2 linked regions of the Thermofilum uzonense genome follow. Each later gene encodes a partner of the first gene's protein in a complex. Links are inferred from orthologs where the notes say so. Each region holds a gene or a part of one and is shown on either strand. Other genes may lie near its edges.

Region 1 (11,343 bases):
AAGGGGAACGGGTAGAGATAAGGGATGCAAGCCACCTATGGGGTCTAAACGGGCGTGAAACATTCAGTAGGCTGATGAAGGAGGTCTGGAACAACCTTAAATCTAGGAATCTAGCCCGTCAAGGGTTGACAAAAGAGCCGAGCTTTGTCTACATTGGACCTGCAGGCGAAAACAAGGTCAGAACTGCAGCCGTTATGGCTAAGCTGGCACACGCCGCCGGCTACGGTGGTTACGGAGCTGTCATGGGCTCAAAAAACCTGAAGGCACTCGTAGCAAAAGGATTTGGTCCCATGCCCAAGCCAAAGCACCCTGAGTGGGTCAAGCTCCTCATTAAAGAGTCCTGGAACAGGCTAAACCGGAGGACAACCTTCAAGCAGTGGGGTACGGGTTCAGGGGGCTACCAGACCGCCGCGCTAACGAGCAGTGAGCCTGTGAGAAATTGGCAGGAGGAATGGCACGACAACCGCGCTATGGGACAACAATACTTCGAGGCTCATTGGGTTAAAAGATTCTGGGCTGATTACGGGTGCCCCTCGGCCTGCATGAAAATATCCTACTTGAGGAGCGGGGCTAAAAAGGGTGCCCTTACAGACACTCCGGACTACGAGCTTCAAGCCTACATGGGGCCAAATCTAGGCGTCTTCGAGCCTCGCAGCTGCATCTATTTGTCATCGATCGCTGACGACCTCGGCCTTTGCGGTATACAGACAGGTAATCTTCTAGGTTTTGTAGCCGAGCTCTACGAGAAAGGTCTGCTAAGCGAGAAGGATCTCTCAGGAGTTAAGCCGAAATGGGGGGATGCCGAGGCGTTTGCACGGCTTATGTTAATGATTGCTAAGCGTGAGGGGCTAGGGAAAATCATGGCTGAGGGAGGTTTTAGGTTTGCGCTTGAACTTCAGAAACTCAAAGGAGTAGATGTGAGAAAATACCTTGTACACTCGAAGGGCATAGCTATAGGGGCTCACGGAGTCAGGAGCGGAAAAGACTATCTTCCCGAATTCTCTTACGCTACAAGCACACAAGGCGGAGACCACACATCAGCCCCCAGAAAACCATATGAGGCACCCTGGGGCGAACTATGGATGACCTTCCCTGATTCAGCGGTTATCTGCGCCTTTAATGCGGAGACAGACCTTATGTTCCAGTTTCTTGAAGCGATAACAGGGTTCGGGATCACCCGCGAGGAGTGGATGAACGCTCATGCAAAAAGAATATTATCCCTCCAACGCGTCGCCCTTTTGCTCGGGGGACCAGACATATACTGGAGACCTCTAGAGGACGATGATCTTCCTCCACGTTTCTATGAGCCGCTCCCCTCAGGTCCTTTCAAAGGTAAAGCTGTGGAAAAGGAGAAGATTGAAAAAGAGAGAGCGGAGTACTTCTCCTTCATGGGTTGGGACAGCCTAGGAATCCCCAAGGAGGAGACACTACAGAGCCTGAACATAGAGTTTGTGAGACCATTCTTGGCAAGAGTCAAAGGAAGAGTGAATAATACGCAAGAAAATTAGTTTATCTCTCTTGCCGTTATCATATATCCATGTACCTACCACCAGCTAGCTCTTGATAGACGAACCATTCAAGCAATTTTACTGAACAGCACTCCAGGCTAACAGATAGCTCGATCTCCATTTGGATTAGTGCTTGATGCGGGAAATAAAAAGCAAAGGAGGTTTCATACGCCATAATATCCAGATATGAGAGTAGATGGCACGTTTAGGCATGAGTCGAGGCTATTACCCCTCGAGACTCTAGTCTACACACTTTAAAAGAGGGGAGCCACGTCTTACCCTTGCAAGGCTTCACGATTGTATGCCCCTAAAGTACCAGGGAAGTGAATACTAGAACACAGACACCTGCTTACCACCGTCGACAGGTATCATGGCCCCATTTATGTAGGAGGCGTAGTCACTCGCAAGGAAAGCTGCAAGGTATCCTATCTCTTCTGGAGTTCCCAAACGTCCAGCTGGGATATCAGAGGTCAGTCTTGATAAGGCCTCTTCGAAGCTTATCCTTTCCTTTTCCGAGGTAACACGCGCTATCTCTTCTACCCTCCTTGTTTTTATAACTCCAGGCATGATCCCATTAACTGTGATACCATTGGCCCCGACTTCACGGGCGAGGGTCCTTACAAGCCCTGCGAAGCTGATCCTGATCACGTTGCTCAGAGCTAGGTTCGGGATGGGCTCCTTTATAGCTAGGCTCGTGAGGAAGATGATCCTCCCCCACCTCTTAGATATCATGTAGGGTAGAACTATCCTAGTGAGGTATATCGCGGGATAAATCAGTAGCCGGAAAGCTTCCTCCCAATCATTCATATCGAAGTCCATGAATCTCCCGGGCTTTGGGCCTCCTATCGAGTAAAAGAAAACGTCAGGCATTCCCAGGGAGCCAAGTTTCTCAGAAATTCTTTCCAGGTCCTCACGCTTGGTGAGATCTGCTGGGATAATGTGAGGCTCTCTACCGGAATACTCCTTGATTTCTTCGCTAGCCTCCTTCAGTCTAGCCGGGCTCCGAGCCACAATAATAACCTTGGCGCCGGCTCGGGACAATACCTTAGCAACGCCGAGGCCTATACCGCTTGAAGCCCCGGTGACCAGGGCTATTTTTCCTTCTAGGCTTATTACGATTGCCATGAAATATAATTGATCATATCTCTAGATTTATTTTTGTCTAGTGACGCACTAGTTCTAATTTATACGCAGCAAAAGTTTATTTCGCCTAACAAGTGGAAGACATGGGTGCAGGTTTTCTTGGAACTCAGGGTTGAGCGGCTCACAGCTTCCGTAGACAGCAGTGAGATAGTTAAGGATATAGATCTCCTTCTTAGAAGTGGGGAAATTGTACTCCTGCTAGGCCCCAACGGTGCAGGCAAGACTACGCTTCTCTCAGCAATAGCTGGGCTTCCACGCGTTCATGTTTCGCGTGGCCGTATTTTACTGGGAGGCGAGGACGTTACCCCTCTGCCAGCCTATGAGAGAGCGAAGAAAGGCATAGTCCTATCCTATCAGATTCCACCAGAGTTAACGGGAGTTAAGGTCTCAAGGCTGGCCAAACTGATAGCAGAGCGCATGGGAGGCGAAGATCTCATTGGGGCTTTATCAAATATACTTGAGATAAACCATCTGTTCGAGAGAGACGCATTTAGGGGTTTCAGTGGTGGTGAGCGAAAGCGCGTCGAGGTCTTCCTGACAGCGCTTACAAGGCCAAGGTTCGCGCTCCTTGACGAGCCTGACAGCGGCGTAGATCTTGATAGCATAAAGCTTATCGCGGAGGCTATCAGGTTCATGGTTGAGAAGCTCAGAACCGGTATGTTAATCGTTACACACACGAGAATCTTAGCCGAGCGTGTCGGCATAGAAGCCCATGGAGTGGTGTTGAAGGAGGGCCGTATAGCATGCTCGGGTCGGGCTTCTGAACTGTTAGAGTTACTCGAGGAGAGGGGGTTTGATGGTGTCTGTGGTGGATAGGGAAAAGGTTCTTAAGGCATTGGAAAAGGCCTCGCCTTACGGACCAGACATCGACTTATCAGCCTACAAACCTGCGGGCTCGGTATACGGTTTAGAATCCTCTATGGAGGGTCTTGAAGAGTCTGTAGAGAAGAAGATAGGTGTAAAGCCGGGACAGCTGAGTTACCTTCAGTGGGGCGAGACCGCGCTCGCAAAAGCGATGTCGGAGAGGTTTAAAGAGGTGGGCGTTACTGTAGAGCCCTTAGCGCAGGCATTAAAAAAGTACGAGCTCGCACGGAGACTTGCATGGAAGCTCATAGAGCCCGACGTGGATAAATATACAGCTCACACGTTCCTGTACGGAAGGGAGGCTGGATACTTTGTATATGTGCCTCCAGGAGTAAAGACTCCTTGGCCAGTCTACACATGCCTAAGCCTTTTCACGGGTTACGATGAAGTTCAACATGCCCACAATATTATTTATGTCGACGAGGGTGCTGAAGCTCATGTCACGACAGGCTGCTTAGTCCCCCATGGGAAAAGCGGTGGCCTACATATCGGCGTGTCCGAGTTCTATGTTGCTAAAAACGCTAAGCTAGTCTTCACAATGCTCCATTCATGGGGTGAAGGAACACACGTCAGACCACGAACCGTTGTCCGCGTGGAGGAGGGTGGACAGTACCTGAGCTATTATGCCCTTTACAGCCCAGTGGCTTCAGTCCAGACTTATCCAAAGGTATACCTAGACAAAAATGCTAACGCTAAGCTAGTCTCGGTTGTAGCAGGTACAGGAAATGGCTACTATGACCTTGGTGGCGAGGCCCTCCTACGTGGCGAAAATGCCTCCGCAGAGCTTGTTTCTCGAGTTATCGCGAGTAAAGGCTCTAAAATTTACACGAGGGCTAAGATCAATGCATCGGCTCCCGGAGGCAAGGGTCATATTGAATGCCTCGGCCTACTAATGGACAACGAGTCGATAATAGAGGCCATACCTGTCCTCTCCTCCTCAAAACAGGAAGTCCAGTTAACCCATGAGGCGGCCATTGGGATGATAGCAGGCGAGAAGATAGAGTACCTGATGTCTAAGGGCTTCAGCGAGGATGAAGCGAGGAGTATACTTCTTAGAGGATTTCTCGCTGCGGAAGTGCCCGGTATCCCGCCAGCGGTGAAGGTAGAGATAGATAGGATCATAGATTACATAGTCAGGCATGCGTTTGGATAACCTCAACCATCAATTGGCGTGTATTTTTGTAGAAACGCTTGGTTTAAGCCCCTGAGGGTTTCTCAACCCGCTCAAGACACTTGGATGAAGAGATTTAAATAAAGGGATACGCGTGAAACACCTGTGGAGTCTCGCAAGATAGCCTTAGCCAGCCTGATAGCATCTCTCTACGCCATACTAGTATACATTCTTCCAATGACGTCATTTCTCCTTTGGCAGGTACGGATTGCCGACTCTCTTCTGCCCCTAGTCACTGTTCTTGGTTATCCAGCCGTAATAGGAGTCAGTGTCGGCTGTTTCATTGGAAATATCCTGGCTGCCCCTTGGGGCTCCTCAGGCCTTAATTTCCTTGACGCATTACTCGGTAGCTTGGTGAACTTTGTCGCGGGATACACTGCATATAAGCTCGCCTACAGGAGGGGATTTTTACTAAGGGTTGCCGCTGTTCTATCACAAGTTATGATAGTGAGTATTGGAGTGGGAAGCTATCTGAGGTGGTTCCTTTTATGGGCCTTTAATACAGATGTGACGCTGGTGGTCTCCATTGCAGGTGTATTACCCGGCTCGCTGGTATCTATTTTCTTTCTAGGCTTACCTCTATCGTTGGGAGTTGAACGTGCTTTAAAAACAACAGGATATCGCGTAGAGGTTTAGGACCTATAAGTCTCCCTTACACCCTTCCAGGCCGTTTCAAGTCTAGTTTTCTTCTATTCAAGGTCCCCGGTTCAAAGGAGAAGCTCACGCCTGGAGTAAGGTTATTAGATTACCAGAATCAATGTTTTCTGTATGGTTGCGATTGACGCAACGAGGCCCTCCCGCCTCTCACTCCTGGGTCGATACGCTTTCCCAGTAATAGTGCTAGTCTTCGCTACTGGGGATTTTCTTGGACAGTTCACAATCTATGTTCCCTTGGTCTTGCTCGGCATCTACCACCTTTTTTCATACGAGTTAGGCTGGCCCGAGAAGTTTTTTACACTCGCCCTTTACTCCTATTCTTTCGGCCTTAGTCTGATAGGCTATTCAAGTTTAAATGATTCTTTCTTCTTGGGCTCTCTGATACTCTCCCCGATAGCCCTTATAACGATAGACGTCGAAAGGCTCTTCAGTGAGTACCGCCTCACCAGGAGCACCCTCGAAATTAGAGGTATCAGGAAAGACTCGATCATCCCACGACTCACTGTAAGATACATCCCAACGTATATCATAGAGGAGGTCAGAATTAAAAAGCCGATCCTCTCCCGTCTATTCCGGCTAGGGTACCTCGACCTTTCCGTAGGGACACCGGCAGGAGGAATCGTGTTCAAAGGCATACGCGAGGACTCCTCCTTATTCAAAAATCTCATAGGACTTGCATCAGGAGTCGATCTACCCCATAAAGAAACAGAAAAAATAATTCTCTACTCCTCGGGAGATGGTTTTGAGGTTAAGGGATCATTTAACCGTGAGAAGGCACATAATCCCTTAACGATTTTTTACCGTTTCCTCCTTTTCTTCTCGAACACCTTCAACTCTACGCTTCACGTGGAGGATGGTTTAAATTCTCAAAGTAATACCTCCAAAGAAGATGAGAACTCCCTAACCCGTATGAGTGAAAAAGACAAAAAAGCTCCACGGGATTCAAGGTTACGAAATCGCATCGAGAGGCTCCTCTAACACGCGGGGTGATGGCAAGTGTCTATCAACATAGACGAGAAGGTCAGAATGCTGTTCGGAGAGTACGCAGTAGACAAGAGCCTTACACGAACTGGTTCTGTTAGCAGGATACCCGCCTTTATAGCTGAGTTCATGATAGGCCGACTATGCAGTGAGCCCGGCGAGAAGTGCATCGACGAGGTTACAGCAAAGGTAAACGAGTTATACCCTGAGCCGAGCTCAAGGGAGTTGTTCCTTGGCAGGCTGAAGGAGAAGGGCGCTATAAAAATCCTAGATGAGTTTAGGGTACGCGTCAACCTGAAAAAAGACTTGTTTCTCCTCCAGATACCCGCCCTAAGCATAGATGACGCGCTCATAGATGAGAGGATAATAAAAGAGAACGAGAGGCTCTACAGTGGGCTTTGGGGAGTTGGATTGCTCATTTACGACCCTGGGCTACAGACAAAGGGTAAGAACTTGACCCCCGTGATGATGGAGGACTTCGAGCCTTTCCAAGCCTACAATATAGATGTCGAGGTTTTTAGAGAAGCTAGGACGAGTTTTTCACTTGGGGAGTGGATAGACGTGCTTGTTACGAGCGTGGGCCTAAACCCTTCAGCGTACAGTTTGAAGCAAAAGCTGCTCTTACTCGTGCGACTAATCCCCATGGCTGAAGCCAACGTTAATATCCTAGAGCTTGGACCCAGGGCTACAGGCAAAACATTCACATATAGAAACTTGACCTACTACTCGAGGATATACTCCGGCGGAATCGTGTCGCCCGCAAAGCTCTTCTATGATGCTAGAAGCAACATTCCAGGAGATCTCGTCGTGAACGACGTTGTCGTCTTCGACGAGATAAGTAAGATAAAGTTTTCAAACTCTGATGAGGTCGTAGCCAAGTTAAAGGACTATATGGTGGACGGATACTTCGAGAGGGGCGGCTTTCACCCGAAGAGACCAAGCACCTGTTCCCTGGTACTTATAGGCAACGTGGATGCAGAGAAAACTGCTACCACGCAAGGCATAATCTCGCACCTCCCTAGCTTCATGCATGACACAGCCTTTTTGGACCGTGTTCACGGCTTCATACATGGATGGGAGTTGCCCAAGATTATGAAAAGCGATGAGCACCTGGCAAGGGGCTATGGGATCGCCTCCGACTATCTAGCCGAGGTACTTCACAGGATAAGGACTGAAAGCCTCGAAAAGGAGGTCGAGTCAACCTTTGAGCTGCAAGGAGCCCCAACAATAAGAGACGAGAAAGCTGTTAAAAAGCTGTTATCAGGTGCTCTAAAGCTATTATTCCCAGACGAGGGTTATGATAAGGAGGAGCTAGCCCTTGTCGCGGAACCGCTCGTAGAGCTCAGAAATAACGTGAACAGGTTGCTCAACGCGTTGTCACCACGCGAATTCCCGGCTAGAAACCTGAGATTAAAAGTGCGAGGATAAACTCCAATCCCTTTCTCTGCTATCCTCAGGAGCTGCTAGGCTTTCCGAGACGGGATGTCGACTAAGGAAAGCGTCTGCCTGAGCTTCAAGTAAATCTGCCTTATCTCCTCTACAAGTGCTTCAAGATACTCTTCAGCCTTCTCAGGACTAAAGACGACCTCACCCTCTGTTTCAGAGTAGTTGATTATGGTCCCTGGCAACGGATATGCTCGCACGCCAGCTGAGGCGGTGAAGATCGCATCGCTACTATACTGGCTTTTCTTGACGATGTTTGGTCGGAAGAGTTCAATGAGCGCAGTCTCGTCCGTAGCCGCGTGTCCCCCCTCCTTCCCCAAGTACTTTTTAGTTAATCCCCTGTCTCGTGCAAGTGTCCACCAGTCGATAAGGAGTGTCGCAAGCCTGTGGTCAAGCCAAGCTCTCCGAGCAGCGTTGTCTAAAGCGAGAGTGTTGCCCCCATGGCCGTTTAGTATCAATGCTATTCTAATGCCATGAAATGCAATGCTCTCAAGAACGTCGTAGACAATGTTTTCCAAGCTCTCAGGCCTCACTCTTATAGACCCTGGATAACCATGTAAGCTGTTCGTGACACCGTAGTTTAAGGTTGGGAGGATAAGAGCGTTGATTTTCACCGCGAGTTTCTCAGCTATCAATTCAGGTATATAGTTGTCAGTGCCGAGAGGAAGGTGAGGGCCGTGAGGCTCGATAGTTCCTATGGGAAAAATAACTGTGTCTATTCCTTCGCTGAGAAGCTTCCCGACCTCAACATAAGTGAGTTCGGCTAACCTGCGACTTGCCACGATTTCTAATAATTCCTAAAGCCAAATATCAGTTTATTGGTAGCTTTGCAGCTTTAAGCGAAGCTTTCCTCCTCCCAGCCCGTAACCGGGAAGACGCTAACCTCTGAAGGCTTTATGGCGAGTCTTATTTTCTGACCTGAGCTGAGTTCTAGCGCTGGATCAAGAAGGGCTGTTATCCTCTGATTTCCAACTCTAACCTTAACCTGGTTGAACATGCCTATGAACATCTGGATCTCGACTATGCCCTCTAGTGCGTTAGACTCGGATGCATCAACTTTAAAGTCCTCGGTTTTCATTATGGCAGCGACCTTGTCTCCCTCTCTCACGGTGTGTCCAGGTGCGATAAACCCCTCAAGCGACTGTCCATCAAAGGACACCTTTACTTTTTCTCCTGATATTTCCCTGGCAATCCCTACAAGGTACGTGCTTCTCCCAATAAATGTTGCAACAAAGAGGTTGTTAGGTTTAGAATATATCTCCTTCGGGGTGCCTACCTGGAGGATTTTACCTTTGTTCATCACCGCTATACGGTCAGCCAGGCTCATGGCTTCCTCCTGGTCATGAGTCACATATACTGTCGTTATCCCAAGCGATGACTGTATCCTCTTTATCTCTTCACGCATCTCGATTCTCAGTTTAGCGTCAAGGTTACTAAGCGGCTCATCGAGCAGGAGAACCTTCGGCTCCACTACTAAAGCTCTCGCTAGGGCTACCCGTTGCTGTTGCCCCCCGCTTAATTGCAGAGGATACCTGTCCTCCAAGCCCTCAAGCCTTACTAGTTTCAGAGCATCCCTAACCCTCCTCTCTATATCCTCGTCGCTGAGTCCAAGCTGTTTCCGTCTAATCTTTAGACCATAGGCGACATTCTCGAAGACCGTCATGTGGGGCCATAGCGCATAGTTCTGGAACACCATAGCCGTATTCCTCTGGTAGGGCTTCACGAATGTAACGTCTTGATCTGCAAAGAAGACCTTACCCTCCTCGGGGACCTCGAAGCCAGCAATGATGCGCAGGAGGGTTGTCTTCCCGCATCCACTAGGGCCTAGCATTGTGAAGAGCTCTCCATCGCGGATCTCTAGCGAGACATTGTCTAAAGCCTTAACCTTCCCGTACACCTTTGTCACATTCAAGATCTTTATCCACACCATAGCTCACACCCCGATGAACGCATACCTCTGCTTTAATACTCCTACAACAATTAACATTGCGACCAGCTGTATAAATATAAGCAGCACTCCCATAGCAGCGGCGATTTGAACACCTATCGGCGACCCTCCCTTATAGACATTCATCATATAGTATGTCATTGGCGCCTGTGATGGGTTAAAGTTCCCGATCGTTATGCTCGTGCTGACCTCCGTAGCCATGTAAATAAAGCCCAGTACCGCTCCGCTGAAAATATAGGAGAGGATGAAGGGCAACACGACACCAAAAACAACCTTAGCCCTGGTAGCCCCCAGGTTAAGCGCGGCCTCCTCCAAGCCGACGTGAACCTGCTGAAAGCCCGCATAGACGGATCGAACCACGTAGGGCAGTTTCCTCACACTGTAGGAGACTACCAGCACTACCCAGGCTTGGAAAGCCCCAATCGAGGCAGGGTCTAGAGGAGTTCCAGAGAATATAGTTGTGAAGAAGTAGTAATAGCCCAGGGCTATCACTAATCCAGGGATAGCTATAGGCACGGTTGCAAGAGTATCAAGTAGGTTGGAAAGCCATGATACACGTATCCTGCTCACGCCATAGCCGACCATTACTGCTACGACGACAGCCAGTATAACGGAGAGTGCAGCATAGATTAAGGTGTTCCTGATATAAGTGAATACACCAGGGTCGGTGAACAATCTCTCGAAATAATCGAGTGTAAAGCTTCCCAAGTTTATCTCGAAGCCTCTTGAAGGCATGACATTGAAGGCTAACAGGAAAACACCTATCTGTGGAAAAGCAGTTAATAGTACTAGGGGGAAGACGATAAGATACACTACGAGCTTCCCCAGGGGACCGAGTGGACGAGCTCGGGAAACCAGTCTGCCTCCACGACTGATCATCGCGTAGGAACGCATCCCCACATAGTTCCTTATGGCAAGGAAGCCCATAACGGCGATAAAAAGCATAACTATACCGAGAGCCGCAGATTCAGGTGATACTATTCCTGTCTGCGTCATGAATCCCCTAAATATCTGAGCACTCATAAGATTCCACTCCTGGAAGATTAGAGGCGCTCCGACATCCTCTAGGCTGAAAATATAAACGATTATAGCTCCGGCAACTATTCCTGGAAGAGCTAGTGGGAAGGTGACGCTCCTGAAGAGGGTGAAGCCCCTAGCTCCAAGGTTTTCTGCTTGTTCCTCGGTGCTTGGGTCAACGTTAAGGAAGGCACTGTAAGCGTTGAGGTAGACTATCGGATAGAAGGAGATTATTTGTGCTAAGGCGACTCCTACCAAGCCGTCCAGTCTAAGCTTCCATCCAAATAGACTCTGGGTTACGAGGGAGATTGGACCATACTCGCTGAAAAGGATCTTGACTACATAAGAGTTTACAAAGGGGGTCACGAATAATGGGACAAGGGACAGTATTCTGAGGAAATCCTTGCCTGGGAAACTATACCTTGCAAGTATGAAAGCCATAATGATTCCTATGGCTGTAGCTGCCGAGGTCACGAAGAGGGAGAGTATCAGGCTGTTAACAAGCGCTCCATAGTTCAGACCTTTGATAACATAGAGCGTCTCGTTTCCGAGCTGAACAGCAAAAGCGAACTGCTCCCCTGGGAGAGTTTCCAGCCTAACATACTCGCGGG
Region 2 (11,155 bases), 290 kb from region 1 along the record:
TTGAACTGTGAGCCAGGAGTCGACTTAAGGTGTATCACGCCTCTTGGACGCGTGAGGCTTATAGCCTTGTCTAAGGCCTCGGGGCTTCCACTGGCCTCGACTACTACGTCGAACCCTAAACCCTCGGGTGTCTTCTCCCGTATATAGCTGAAAACCTCGTCATCCACGAGAACTCTGAAGCCCTGCTCGGCGAAATAATGTGCTTTAGAGCTCCCGCTTCTAGCAACTACTACCGGCTCGAGGCCAAGCCATCGAAGAACGTGTACTGTTAAAAGAGCGATGTTACCCGTCCCAATTACGGCGACGTTATCCGTCGGTTTAGGCGGGGCTTGCGTGAAAGCGTTTAGTACTGCTGCAAGTGGTTCAACCTCGGTCGCGGTAACCGGGTCTAAGAGCCCGTCGATCCGGTGCAATGCCTCTAGTGGGGCTACGAAGTATTCAGCGAAACCCCCGTCGAAGTCTATGCCTAGCGTCTTCTTATATGGACAATGAGTGTATAGCCCACGCCTACAGTATTCACACTTTCCACAGGAGAAGTTTATCTCGCTCACAACCCGGAAGCCTTTGAGAGGCCCGTCGCTTACCACCCTTCCCGCTACCTCATGTCCAGGTATTAAGGGCTTCTTGAAAAGGGGGTATGTCCCCTTGTAAAATGCCTTGTCAGTGCCGCAAATACCCACGGCTTCAGTCTTTACGAGGGCCCAGCCGCTTGGGAGCTCGGGCTCCTTTACGTCTTCTAATCGTAGGTCGCCGGGACCATATAGTATGAGGGCCTTCAAGGCTTATCAAATGTATTTAGCTCTTGGTGTAAAAAAGTTTAGGTGGTTTGGAGCTTGAACCATCACAGCTTTAGGATCCAGCTTTTTGTAGGGGTTCGCCCTTCCTTATTACTTCAATCACGTCCTCCGGGGTGACCTCCTCTTTTCTAACGTCAAGAATTTTCCTACCGTGGTCTAGGACGACTATCCTGTCCGAGACCTCGTAGACGTGGTATATGTTGTGGGAGATTATTATTACACTTACACCCTGGTTCTTGACTTCTAGGACGTGATCCAACACCTTTCTTGTCTCACGTACAGAGAGAGCAGCGGTAGGCTCGTCCAATATGAGGAGCTTCGCCTTAAAGTGCATAGCCCTCCCTATGGCTACTGACTGCCTCTCCCCTCCACTAAGCTTGGCTACACGCTCGGACGGGGATCTCAGCCTTCTCAAGCCTATACTCTTTATAATCTCCCATGACTGCTCGTCCATGGCACGTCTATCGAGGAAAGCTATAGGTCCTATTCTTTTCACAGGCTCCCTCCCAAGGAATATGTTCCTGCTTATGCTCAAGAGGTCTATAAGGGCGAGGTGCTGGTATACTATCTCGATCCCCGCAGCTCTAGCCTCGCCGGGATCCCTGAAGATGGTCGGCTTGCCCTCCCAGTATATCTCGCCCTCATCTGGATGATATACTCCGACGATGGTCTTGACGAGTGTGCTCTTACCAGCGCCGTTGTCCCCTACGAGCCCCACTACTTCCGCACGGTTAACATGGAAGTCCACGCCTCTAAGTGCCTCCACCCTGCCAAACCTCTTCACGATGCCTCTCATCTCGAGGAGCTTATCCATGGGAGATCACCCTGAAGTAACGAACTTTCTCACGACGTACGTGTTGATGATTGTTGCTATTATCAGGATCACACCTATGAATGCGCTGTACCAGTAGGCCGGGGCCCCTGCAAGCACAAGGCCAACTCTTGTCAAGGCTACGAGTAGGGCTCCCAGAAATGTGCCGAAGATACTCCCGTACCCACCTGTGAGCAGGCAGCCTCCTAGCACAGCGCTGGTTATGGCCTCTAGCTCCAATCCTTGACCTAGGGTTGGGTCTACTATCTTGAACCTTGAGAGAGCCATGAGCCCGGCTAGACCGGCGAGTAGCGAGGAGATCCCGAAGTTTACGAGCTTGACCCGCCAGACTTTTACGCCTAGCTCGCGGGCCGTAGCGGGGCTAGCGCCTACAGCATAGGTCCAGTTCCCGTAAGGGGTGTAGTCGAGTATTATTAGAAAGATCAGAGTAAGTGCGAGTAGCCAGGCGGCGCTGGTTCTCAGCCCTTCGACGCCTACGGCGCCGTTCAATACATCTGTGAGCCAGTGCGACCCCTCCAGCCTAACTGGGAAGCCTCCCGTGATGGCTAGGAGTATTCCTCGCAGAAACATCATCATGCCCAGGGATGTTATAAAGCTGGGTATCCCTGTCCTAACAGTTATATAGCCTGTCAGCACGCCTATCCCGAAGGCAACGCTGAGCATTATCACGCTTGCGAGAAGCATGTCCATGCCAGCGTCGACCATAAGGACGACAAACATCGGGACGAGGGCGTAGACTGATCCTACCGAGAGGTTGAACTCGCCTGTTATCATGAGGAACGCGACTCCTATCGAGGTGACTCCAAGCTCGCCTGCGAGAGTAAGTATGCTGTAAAGGGTTGAGGGTGTTGGGAACTTGTCGGGGGATATGACGAGGAAAGCCAGTGCTATTATCGAGAAGCTTGCAATTACGCCGAGTTCCGGATGCTGTGATATTAGTAGTAGGAGAGACTTTCTACTGGAAGCTGTCTGTGTAGCCAATTATTATCACCTGAGAAAAAATCTAAATTTTGTTTTATTTTTAGGCACCACCAGTTGTAGCTATCTGCTTCCTGACAGTGTCTAGCTTTGTCTTGTCTATAACCGTTGGGCCGGTGGGAACGTGTGCTGGCGGGATTATCCCGTACTTGACGTAGAGGTACATGAAGACTACCGGTAGGAAGCCCTGTGCGAAAGGCTGTTGGCTTACCGCGGCTTCAAGCTCTCCGTTCTCGATGGCTTTGAGAATGACGTCGTCGATATCGATTGTAAGGAGGTGGACCTTTCCGACGAGGTTCATCTCCTTTAGGACTTGGAGCGCGGGGTGTGCCCCCAGTGGGCCTAGCGTGAAGATGACGTCTGTGTCAGGGTACTTTGTGAGGTAGTTTTTGAACGCCTCTGCCGCCTTGGTGGGGTCAGTAGTGATGTCGAGCTTCTCGACAGGTGTACCGGGGTACGCCTGGGTTATAGCGTCAGTTATGCCTTTCGCCCTGGTCTCGAGGCCCACGTGACCCACCTCGTGTATGCCTATAACGACGCGCTTGGGCTTGTATCCCTTGTCGATCAAGTACTTCGCTAGATAATAGCCAGCGTCATACTCGTTCTGCCCAACGTAGCTGAGGTAGGGTATCCTCTGGTTTGCAGGCCTCGGGTCAGGGACGTTTACCGCTATTATAGGTATCCCTTGACTTATAGCCCGCCTAGCCGGCTCGTCTAACGCCTTGTAGTCCGTTATGGTTAGGATTATGCCCTGGGGTTTAGCGGCTATAGCGCTGTTCAAGAGGTCGACGAGTGCTTGTATGCTAAACTTCTCGGGACCACTATACACCACCTTGACGTTCAGCATCTGTCCAGCTAGCTGGGAGCCCTTGATCACGGGTGCCCACCATGGATCAGCTGGCCCGCCATGCGAGACATAGTAGAATGTGTACTCGGGGGCTCCAGGTTTTCCAGCGCCAGCCTTGTACTGTTCCAACTCTGTTTCAAGTGCAGCGTATTTGGAATAAGGTACCATTGTCATAGAGGCTACTGCATAACCTAGAACTGCTCCAATTATGATGCCTATAATTATGTAAACTGCGAGCGCTGTGCCTTTACTCTTTTGTTGTTGGCTCATACGATCATATTTAGCATTATCACTATATATAAGTTGATTCCGTTATATTTATTATGTTAAGGTTTTAGCTATTACTGGAATTATATAAAACGAATATACATTTTCTAAGGAAAAGTGCTCGGCTCTATAGATTCAAGGATTTTAAGACTAACAACTATAAGCCTAGCTCCTCCAGGAGAAGCCTCAGCGCGTGCTGGTAGAGGCTGCTACCCCGCATCCGGCTTATCAGTGATGCGTACATGCTCTTGACGAGAAGCCTCACTGCCTCTGCTTCATTAAACCCCCTCGATTCAATATAGAATATGTGTTCAGGGTCTAAGGGACCCATAGCTACTGAGTGAGCAGCATAGCTGGGCTCATCCGACTCTATCTCCAGCACGGGGGCAGCGTAAACCCTGGATGTGGGGGAAAGAGGAATTAGCCTCGAACGCACTTCGAGCCTTGATTCCATGGCTCCGCGACGCGCCCGCGCAAATCCCTTATGAGCTATGAAGCCCTCGTTTGCGAAGCCCAGCCCTCTTATGGATATCTCTGTTCTGGGAGCCCTTGTTTCAGCGCTTGTCTCAAGCGTGATGCGTGAAAATTTACCGGCTGCGAGTAGAGCCACGGTCTCAGCTTCGGAAGCCTCTCCTTCGAGGAGCTGGTTCATCTCCATATGAGTCATTCTACCTCGTGAGCCAATCAAGAATGTCTCAAGCCTTGAATCCTTGTCAAGTCTTGTTCGCTGGAATATTGCGCTTGGAGCCCTGTAGGAGTCGCGTATAATGTAGTTTAGCCTGAGAGTTGAGGCCGTATCGACTTCCACGTCTATCGAGAGCGTGTTAAGCCCTTCGGCATCAGCTGGTGAAAGTAGCAAGACGTTAAGGGTTGAGTTTCCCGTAGCCCTTACAGATAGGTGAGCTGCGAGGACTCCTTCACGGGGCTTGGGGACAAGTATCGTGTATGACGTATCGCGGAGAAAAACGTTTACCTGAGAGTTAAGCGTGTTTAGATGGAAGGCTAGCACACGTTTAGAGCTTGCTTCGGGTAGCTCGGGTTTATCTTTTAAGGGCGTGGGCTTGAGTATAAGGTCAGGCTTAAGGTTGAGTAGTCTAAGCGCGTCGTCGTCCCAGCCGAGCTGAACAGGAGGAGCGGGATTCTCTAAGTATGGTTCAAAGGCGTTCCAGTCAGTATAGTAACGGACCGCCGGGGAGTCTGCCACGGGCTGGTAGGGGATTGCTTTGAGTTCCTTCAGGCTCAACCGTAGCCACCTAGCTCCTCGAACTCGAGCTCTAATACCCTCCTGAATACTACCTGGTATTCGAATGGAAGGTTTTTGAGTATGTCCCCGACGTATCCGATGACAAGGAGACGCCTAGCCTCGTCCTCTGTAAGGCCTCTCGACTGAGCATAGAAGAGCGCATCCTCGCTTAGCCTACCAGTAGTAGCCTCGTGGACTACAAGAGCATCATCCTCCTCGATCTCGTTTTTCGGGTATGTGTAGGCCTTTGACTCTGTGTCGAGTAGGAGGCTGTCACACTTCACGGCTGCTTTAGAGTTTCGTGCACCTCTAGCCATCTTTACTAGACCCCGGTATACTGCCACTCCGCCCTGTGCGCTAATACTCTTACTTACAACCTCGCTGCTCGTCTCGGGGGCTAGATGATAAGCTTTGGCCCCACTGTCTTTCCATGTTTTACCCTTAGCGAGGGTTATGTTATAAATGCTTGCCCTCGAGCCCCGGCCCTTGAGTATCACGGAGGGGTAGACATAACTAACCTTGCTTCCCAGGCTGCCCTCAGCCCACTCTACAACAGCTCCTTCCTCTAGGATCGCTCTCTTATTGTTGAAATTGATGAGGTTCTTGCTCCAGTTCTGCACAGTGGTAAACTTCACGTGCGAGTTTCTATGCGCGTAAATCTCAACCATGCCGTCGTGAAAGCTGTACTTTTTGAACAACGGGGCTGCGCAGCCTTCGATGAAGTGGATGAAGCTTCCTTCATCTGCCACTATAAGCGTGTGCTCGAACTGTGCCTCTAGCTCGCTGGCTACAAAGAAGAATGCCTCTATGGGCGCCTCGACTCGCACACCAGGGGGCACATAGAGGAAAACACCACCGCTCCAGACCGCGCCATGTAGCGCCGCGAACTTGTGGTCGCTGGGCGGGAAGACCCTCATAAAGTATTTTTTCACTAGATCCGGGTATTTTATGACCGCCTCGCTCATATCCATGAGGATGACGCCTTTCTCTTCCAGGAACTTCTTAAAGGACAAGTAGATGTTTTCGCTCTCAAACTGGGCTGCTAGCCCCGAGAGGACCCTCGCCTCAATCTCGGGTAGTCCAAGCTTCTCGTAAACCCTCCTTATCTCGTATGGGAGCTGGTCCCAGCTTGAAACACGTTCCACGTCGGGCTGAATGTAATGGGTAAGCTCCTCGAGATCCAGCTCCTCAACCCCAACGAGCCAGTTCGGGGTGGGCAGCTTTTCGAAGAGCTCCAGGCTACGCAGCCTCAACCTGAGCATCCACTCTGGCTCTCGCTTGGACCTTGAGAGCTCTTCGATTGTGCTCCTTGAGATCCTTCCTTTGAGCTGGATGCGGGGCTTATAAGTTATCGAGCTTATATCGTATTGGGGTAGTGCTAACTCCTCTATGGGAACTGGGATGCTCATTCCGCTATCACCGGGAATCCCTCAGACTCTATCTTTCTTACCACTTCTATCCCACCCTCAAGGGCTATACGCCCAGAGACCAACACAAGTACCTTATCAGGGCTTATGTACTCAAGTGTTTTCGGGTTATGGCTAACTAATAGGACGGCTTTTCCACGAGAGGCTAGGTCTCGGACAAGCCTAGAGAGCATCCTTAAACCCTCAATGTCTAGGCCAGAGTCTGGTTCATCAAGCATCACCACGCTAGGGTCGAGCATGAAGGCTTGCGCTAGTTCTAGGCGTTTCTTCTCGCCACCCGAAAAACCTTCGTTTACGTTGCGATCCGAGTATTCTTTAGGCAATCCGACTGCTTGAAGCGAAGCATAGACTGCTCCTATATCCGAAGGACGCCCCAACTTTGAGGCTGCCTCGGTGAGGAAGCTTAATATGTTTACACCTGGAAGCTCAGGTGGGTTCTGAAATGCTAGGAAAATTCCTTTCCTTGCTCTCTCGTGTGGTTTTAGGCTGCTGATATCCTCCCCGTTTAAGAGTATTTTGCCCTGTGTCACTGTGTATCTTGGGTGACCCATAATACTGAGTAATAGTGAGCTCTTGCCGCTCCCGTTGGGACCTACAATTACAGTGATCTTCCCCCCGCCTACGTGAAAGCTTACACCTCTGATTACCTCCCTTCCTTCAACCTTCACATAAAGATTACTTACCTCAAGCTCCACCATACATATGCCACCGTCATAATACGCGAAGCCTGTATAAAAACTTGTTACTTCTCCTCAACCTTGAACTCCCTGTTCACAAATATCTTGTGTTCCTCGAGAGTTTCGAGGATATTTCTCCTTACTACTCCTGGGAGAGCCTCCAATGGGAAGACACCGTGCAAATTGCGACCCTTCAAGCTCTGAAGCAGGGCTATCACTACGAGCGCCGTGGGATAGGTTATATAAGTGGCACCGGGAAGAAGGTTGTTCACCCTCCTCTGGCTTGGAAAGAACACACTCCTACTGGAGAGCCCCTTCTCACCAGATATCTCGCCGATAGCAACAACTCCTACCGCGAAGAAGGCGTCCTCCAACTCTCCCTCCTCGATTGCTGATAGATAGCTTCGAGGAGATGAGGGCTCCTTGAGGATCTGGTACAGCAGGCTCCTGAGTGACACCCTCTTTCCCCTTACAATAAGGGTTTTCTCCTCGAGGACTCCAAGCCTGTAAAGTGCCCGGAGAATTTCTATATCGCTCCCCCCAGCATAGTAGTCAAAGTCCTGCGTACGGAGGTAAACGGGAATTGTGTAGCTCTCATCGTTAGACACAGGGTAACAACGAACTGAGCCTTCGGGGGCTGGAAAGTTGCACTCGATGGACTCCGAGAAGGGCTCTATGAAGGCGTATCTCCTGTTCCTATACACGAGAACAGGGGTTGCGACGTTGAGCATTTCTTCTCGAGACCACGATATCAAGAAGGACGGACCTTTCTGATCCTCGAGGGACATCACTTTTATCGAGAACACCTTGTCTAGGTCCTCGTATGCCTCGCGAGCAAGGAGGTTTGTGAGGCCTGGAGACGCGCCAGCGTTGATTATTGCAAGGTTGTGTTCTCTCCTGAAAGCCGCGGAGAGTGCAAGTTGTTCTGCAGTCCTGCGTCTGCCCCCGTAGCACGCTAAGTCCATGTAGGGTACCCCTGCCTTCAAGCTGGCCTGCATGACGATGGGATTGAGGAGTTTTTCCCTCTCATTTATCCTTACAAAGGTTGGCAGCGTGTTTACAACGAAGTCATAGCCTGATAGCTTAGAGGAAAGCATCTCGCTGTTAATCGCATCAGCTTCTTCAACAGGTATATCGTGGGAGTCTTCGAAGTCTAGGAACATTCTCGCCCTCTCAAGATTCCTGTCGAAACAGGTTACCTCATCTGCAACCCGGTGTTTGAGTGCTAGCCTTGCGACCACGGAGCCGACAGCTCCGCAACCAAGGATAGCTAACCTGATACGTGTTCACCGCTTATAAGACTCCGACCTACTTAAATTGTTAAAGCAGGTTGCTAGACTAGCTCCGAGAGTGGCGTCGCATGACTAACAGAGAGCGGGATTACCCTGAAGGCTTCCGCGTATTTTCTCCCTGAAGCCTGGCCATAAGCTGCAGCGAGGGTCTTCACCTGCTCTTCGAGAATTGGCCATATGGGCTCGAACTGGCTCTTATGCTTCGAGAGAGCCTGGAGTTTTCTTTCAAGTGTAGCCGTGATGTCGTGAAAGTAGTTTGGTTTCGCGGTGTAGTAGTATAATATTGCGGCGACGATGTGAGGCTTATGTTCGGGCACGACGTGTGGGAGGGATGAGAACATTACTGCATCAGAGGCTAGTAGGCCGGCTATCCTGTGGTCGGGATGTATCTCATACATCAGCCACGGGTCGGGTGCCAGGACGATGTCAGGGTGCTCCATTCTTACAACGCTTATTATCCTGTTCCGCGCATCGAGCGTATAGGGGAGCTCTGTGTCCTTGTAATCAAGTGGGATTATTTTTGAGACGCCGAGCACCCCGGCCGCCTCCTCTTGTTCATGCTTCCGTACCTCTGCCAGCACCCGTGGATTCAGACCGGGATCGGATGTACCCATCGAGCCGTCCGTCAGAGTGAGGTATACGACTTCTACGCCCTTCGAGGTCAAGTCCGCTATTGTGCCTCCAGCTCCGAGCTCACAGTCGTCGGGGTGGGGCTGAATACACAGTATTTTTTCTACGTTTTCAAAAGGTGATGAGAGCTCGGGATAGAGGTGTCTGGCTAGATTGCGCAAACCCTCGTTTAGTCCTGATTCTCGAACGAGGCGCCTTGCGATGTCTTCAGTCTCGAGAGAAAATTCCGTGTGTTTTTCCATGTAAGTTGCATAACTCTTTACTCTAAAAAAGTTACCCTTGCTTGCTCTTGATAACGTAGAGTAGGAGTGATAGACACGCAGCTTGCGTTGCCAGGACATATGCGGCTGCAGCGTATATGGGTAGGTTAAGGTCTATTATTAGCCCGTAGATGATTCCTGCTCCGAGTGCTCCCAGGCCGACCGCTGTGCTAAAGACGCCGTATGCTGTGGCGCGCACCGATGGTTCTGTTAAATCTCCTACGGCCGCCCTGTACACAGATTCTTGCGAGCCTAACACGACACCGTAGATCACGGCAGAAGCCACGATGAACAGGAAGCTCTTCTGGAGTGAGAGGAAGGGAATGATTATGGAGAGCGTGAAGGGGAATAGGAGGACCCAGAGCTTGTAGCTGTCATAGAGCAGGCCAAAAGCTACGGCGAAAAAGGCGTCTACAAGCTGTATCGTGGCGTATAATACTGGTGGGAGCCATGCACCCATTGCTTGGACTTCTGGTGTCTCAGCCGCCAGGTAAAGTATGAGGGATGCTGGAAACAAGCCTAAAGCGTTAATGCCTACGGCGGTAATGTAGGCCAGGGTTCTCCTGTTTAATACTTTTCTGTTAGCGTCCTTAGTTGCGAAGCTGGATGTCATCTCGGCCGGTAGCTTAGTCTTTGCACGCACGGTTGCGAGTGTGAGCATTAGTAGGACGTATGGGATTATAGAGTATAGGAAAGCGTCGCGGTAACTCCTTGTAACCGCTAAAAGTAAAGCGAATAGGAGGGGGCCCGAGGTGGCGCCTATCTGATCCATTAGTTCGTGGAGGCCGAAGCCTTTGCCGCTCCCGATGCTCTTGGAGGCGAACGAGATGATTGTATCACGGGATGGCGTCCTGACCCCCTTCCCGAATCGTTCAAGAACTACGAGGACTGCAGCTAAGGTCCATCCTAGGCCTAGGATCTCGCTTAGGGGAATCAAGGGTATAGCGATTATGAGGCCGTAGCCGAGGAATACTAGGATCCAATAGCTCTTAGTCTTGTCTGCCAGATAGCCCCCGACCAGCCTTGAGAAATACGAGATAAGCTCCCCTAAACCCATGACTGTGCCTACAACGGCTGCAGAGGCCCCCAGAAACTTCATGTACTCGGGTATTGTCCCCCTGGAGCCCTCGTAGACTATGTCTCCGAGGAGGCTTACAAGCCCGAAGGACAGAATAACCCTATATGCTTTACTCCTCTCATCCGCCATTAAGGTCAGAAGTTTTTACGAGAATAAAATGTATAAGCCTTGCGTTTAGCTCCTAGACTTGTCGCGTGGAGGGAGTTTGGGGGCCTCATTCTAGGTGGGCCTCTTTTCTTCCGGGGGAGGGTTCCAGTTCCGGGTTAAAATGGCAATCTGTTTTAGAACCCTCTTCGTGTAGATTTTCCGGTCTAAAAGAGCGTTTAGAATCGAGACTAATTCGTCATAAGTCTTCTTATCAACTGGGAAGGGAACCCCGTCTTTACCTCCAACAGCGTAGGCGAACTTGAAGGGATCAACGGGATGAGTCAGGGGGTCTCGCCACGAGGGAGGAGTCTCGTAGACGAGCTCCGCTACGAGGGCCAAAGCCCTTATAGTAGATGGGCCAACACCTCTAACCGCTAGTAAATCCGAATAACTGTCTACTCCTGCCTGCCTGGCAGCCTCGAGCCCTAGTCTCTCAGCCCTAGGGAATCCTAGTTTAGCGTAGCGTTTAAGAGTGTTCCTGAGGGTAACAGGCTCGTACGGTCTATATAGCAAGATTGGCTGGTACCCCCTGAGGATAGCCTCAGCTTGCCTCAAATAGCTTTCAATCCTTGAAGGCGGCTCTTGTACTAGGTCGACAGCAAGCCTCCTGAAACCTGATGCTTCTAATGCTACCGTGTTCAAGACAAATTCCTCTTTGACGCCCGCTACACCGGAGTATG

What was found.
Region 2: the proteins of MA03_RS01890 (region 1) and sufC are in contact, whole or in part, in a solved structure (PDB 9H78), measured with the Methanocaldococcus jannaschii proteins. The link is inferred for Thermofilum uzonense from one-to-one orthologs.

Annotation. Positions count from the first base shown.
Region 1 is NZ_CP009961.1:341,307-352,649, forward strand. Bases 2,570-5,557 are described here. They hold MA03_RS01890 (SufB/SufD family protein), read left to right. Parts: upstream 2,570-3,447; coding sequence 3,448-4,668; downstream 4,669-5,557. Other genes in these bases: MA03_RS01880 (SDR family oxidoreductase), read right to left, coding at 2,570-2,633; MA03_RS01885 (ATP-binding cassette domain-containing protein), read left to right, coding at 2,667-3,467; MA03_RS01895 (QueT transporter family protein), read left to right, coding at 4,792-5,322; MA03_RS01900 (hypothetical protein), read left to right, coding at 5,455-5,557. Outside these bases: MA03_RS01875 (aldehyde ferredoxin oxidoreductase family protein), read left to right, coding at 1-1,508; more of MA03_RS01880, read right to left, coding at 1,839-2,569; more of MA03_RS01900, read left to right, coding at 5,558-6,321; BREX system Lon protease-like protein BrxL, read left to right, coding at 6,340-7,752; MA03_RS01910 (creatininase family protein), read right to left, coding at 7,788-8,549; MA03_RS01915 (ABC transporter ATP-binding protein), read right to left, coding at 8,603-9,697; MA03_RS01920 (ABC transporter permease), read right to left, coding at 9,701-11,343.
Region 2 is NZ_CP009961.1:629,353-640,507, forward strand. The notes cover bases 5,230-8,029. They hold sufC (Fe-S cluster assembly ATPase SufC), read right to left. Parts: upstream 7,090-8,029; coding sequence 6,370-7,089; downstream 5,230-6,369. Other genes in these bases: sufB (Fe-S cluster assembly protein SufB), read right to left, coding at 5,230-6,373; MA03_RS03230 (saccharopine dehydrogenase family protein), read right to left, coding at 7,134-8,029. Also shown: MA03_RS03195 (MDR/zinc-dependent alcohol dehydrogenase-like family protein), read right to left, coding at 1-779; MA03_RS03200 (ATP-binding cassette domain-containing protein), read right to left, coding at 850-1,611; MA03_RS03205 (ABC transporter permease), read right to left, coding at 1,618-2,610; MA03_RS03210 (sugar ABC transporter substrate-binding protein), read right to left, coding at 2,651-3,724; MA03_RS03215 (SufD family Fe-S cluster assembly protein), read right to left, coding at 3,879-4,964; more of sufB, read right to left, coding at 4,961-5,229; more of MA03_RS03230, read right to left, coding at 8,030-8,348; MA03_RS03235 (PIG-L deacetylase family protein), read right to left, coding at 8,402-9,232; MA03_RS03240 (MFS transporter), read right to left, coding at 9,264-10,457; MA03_RS03245 (DUF763 domain-containing protein), read right to left, coding at 10,548-11,155.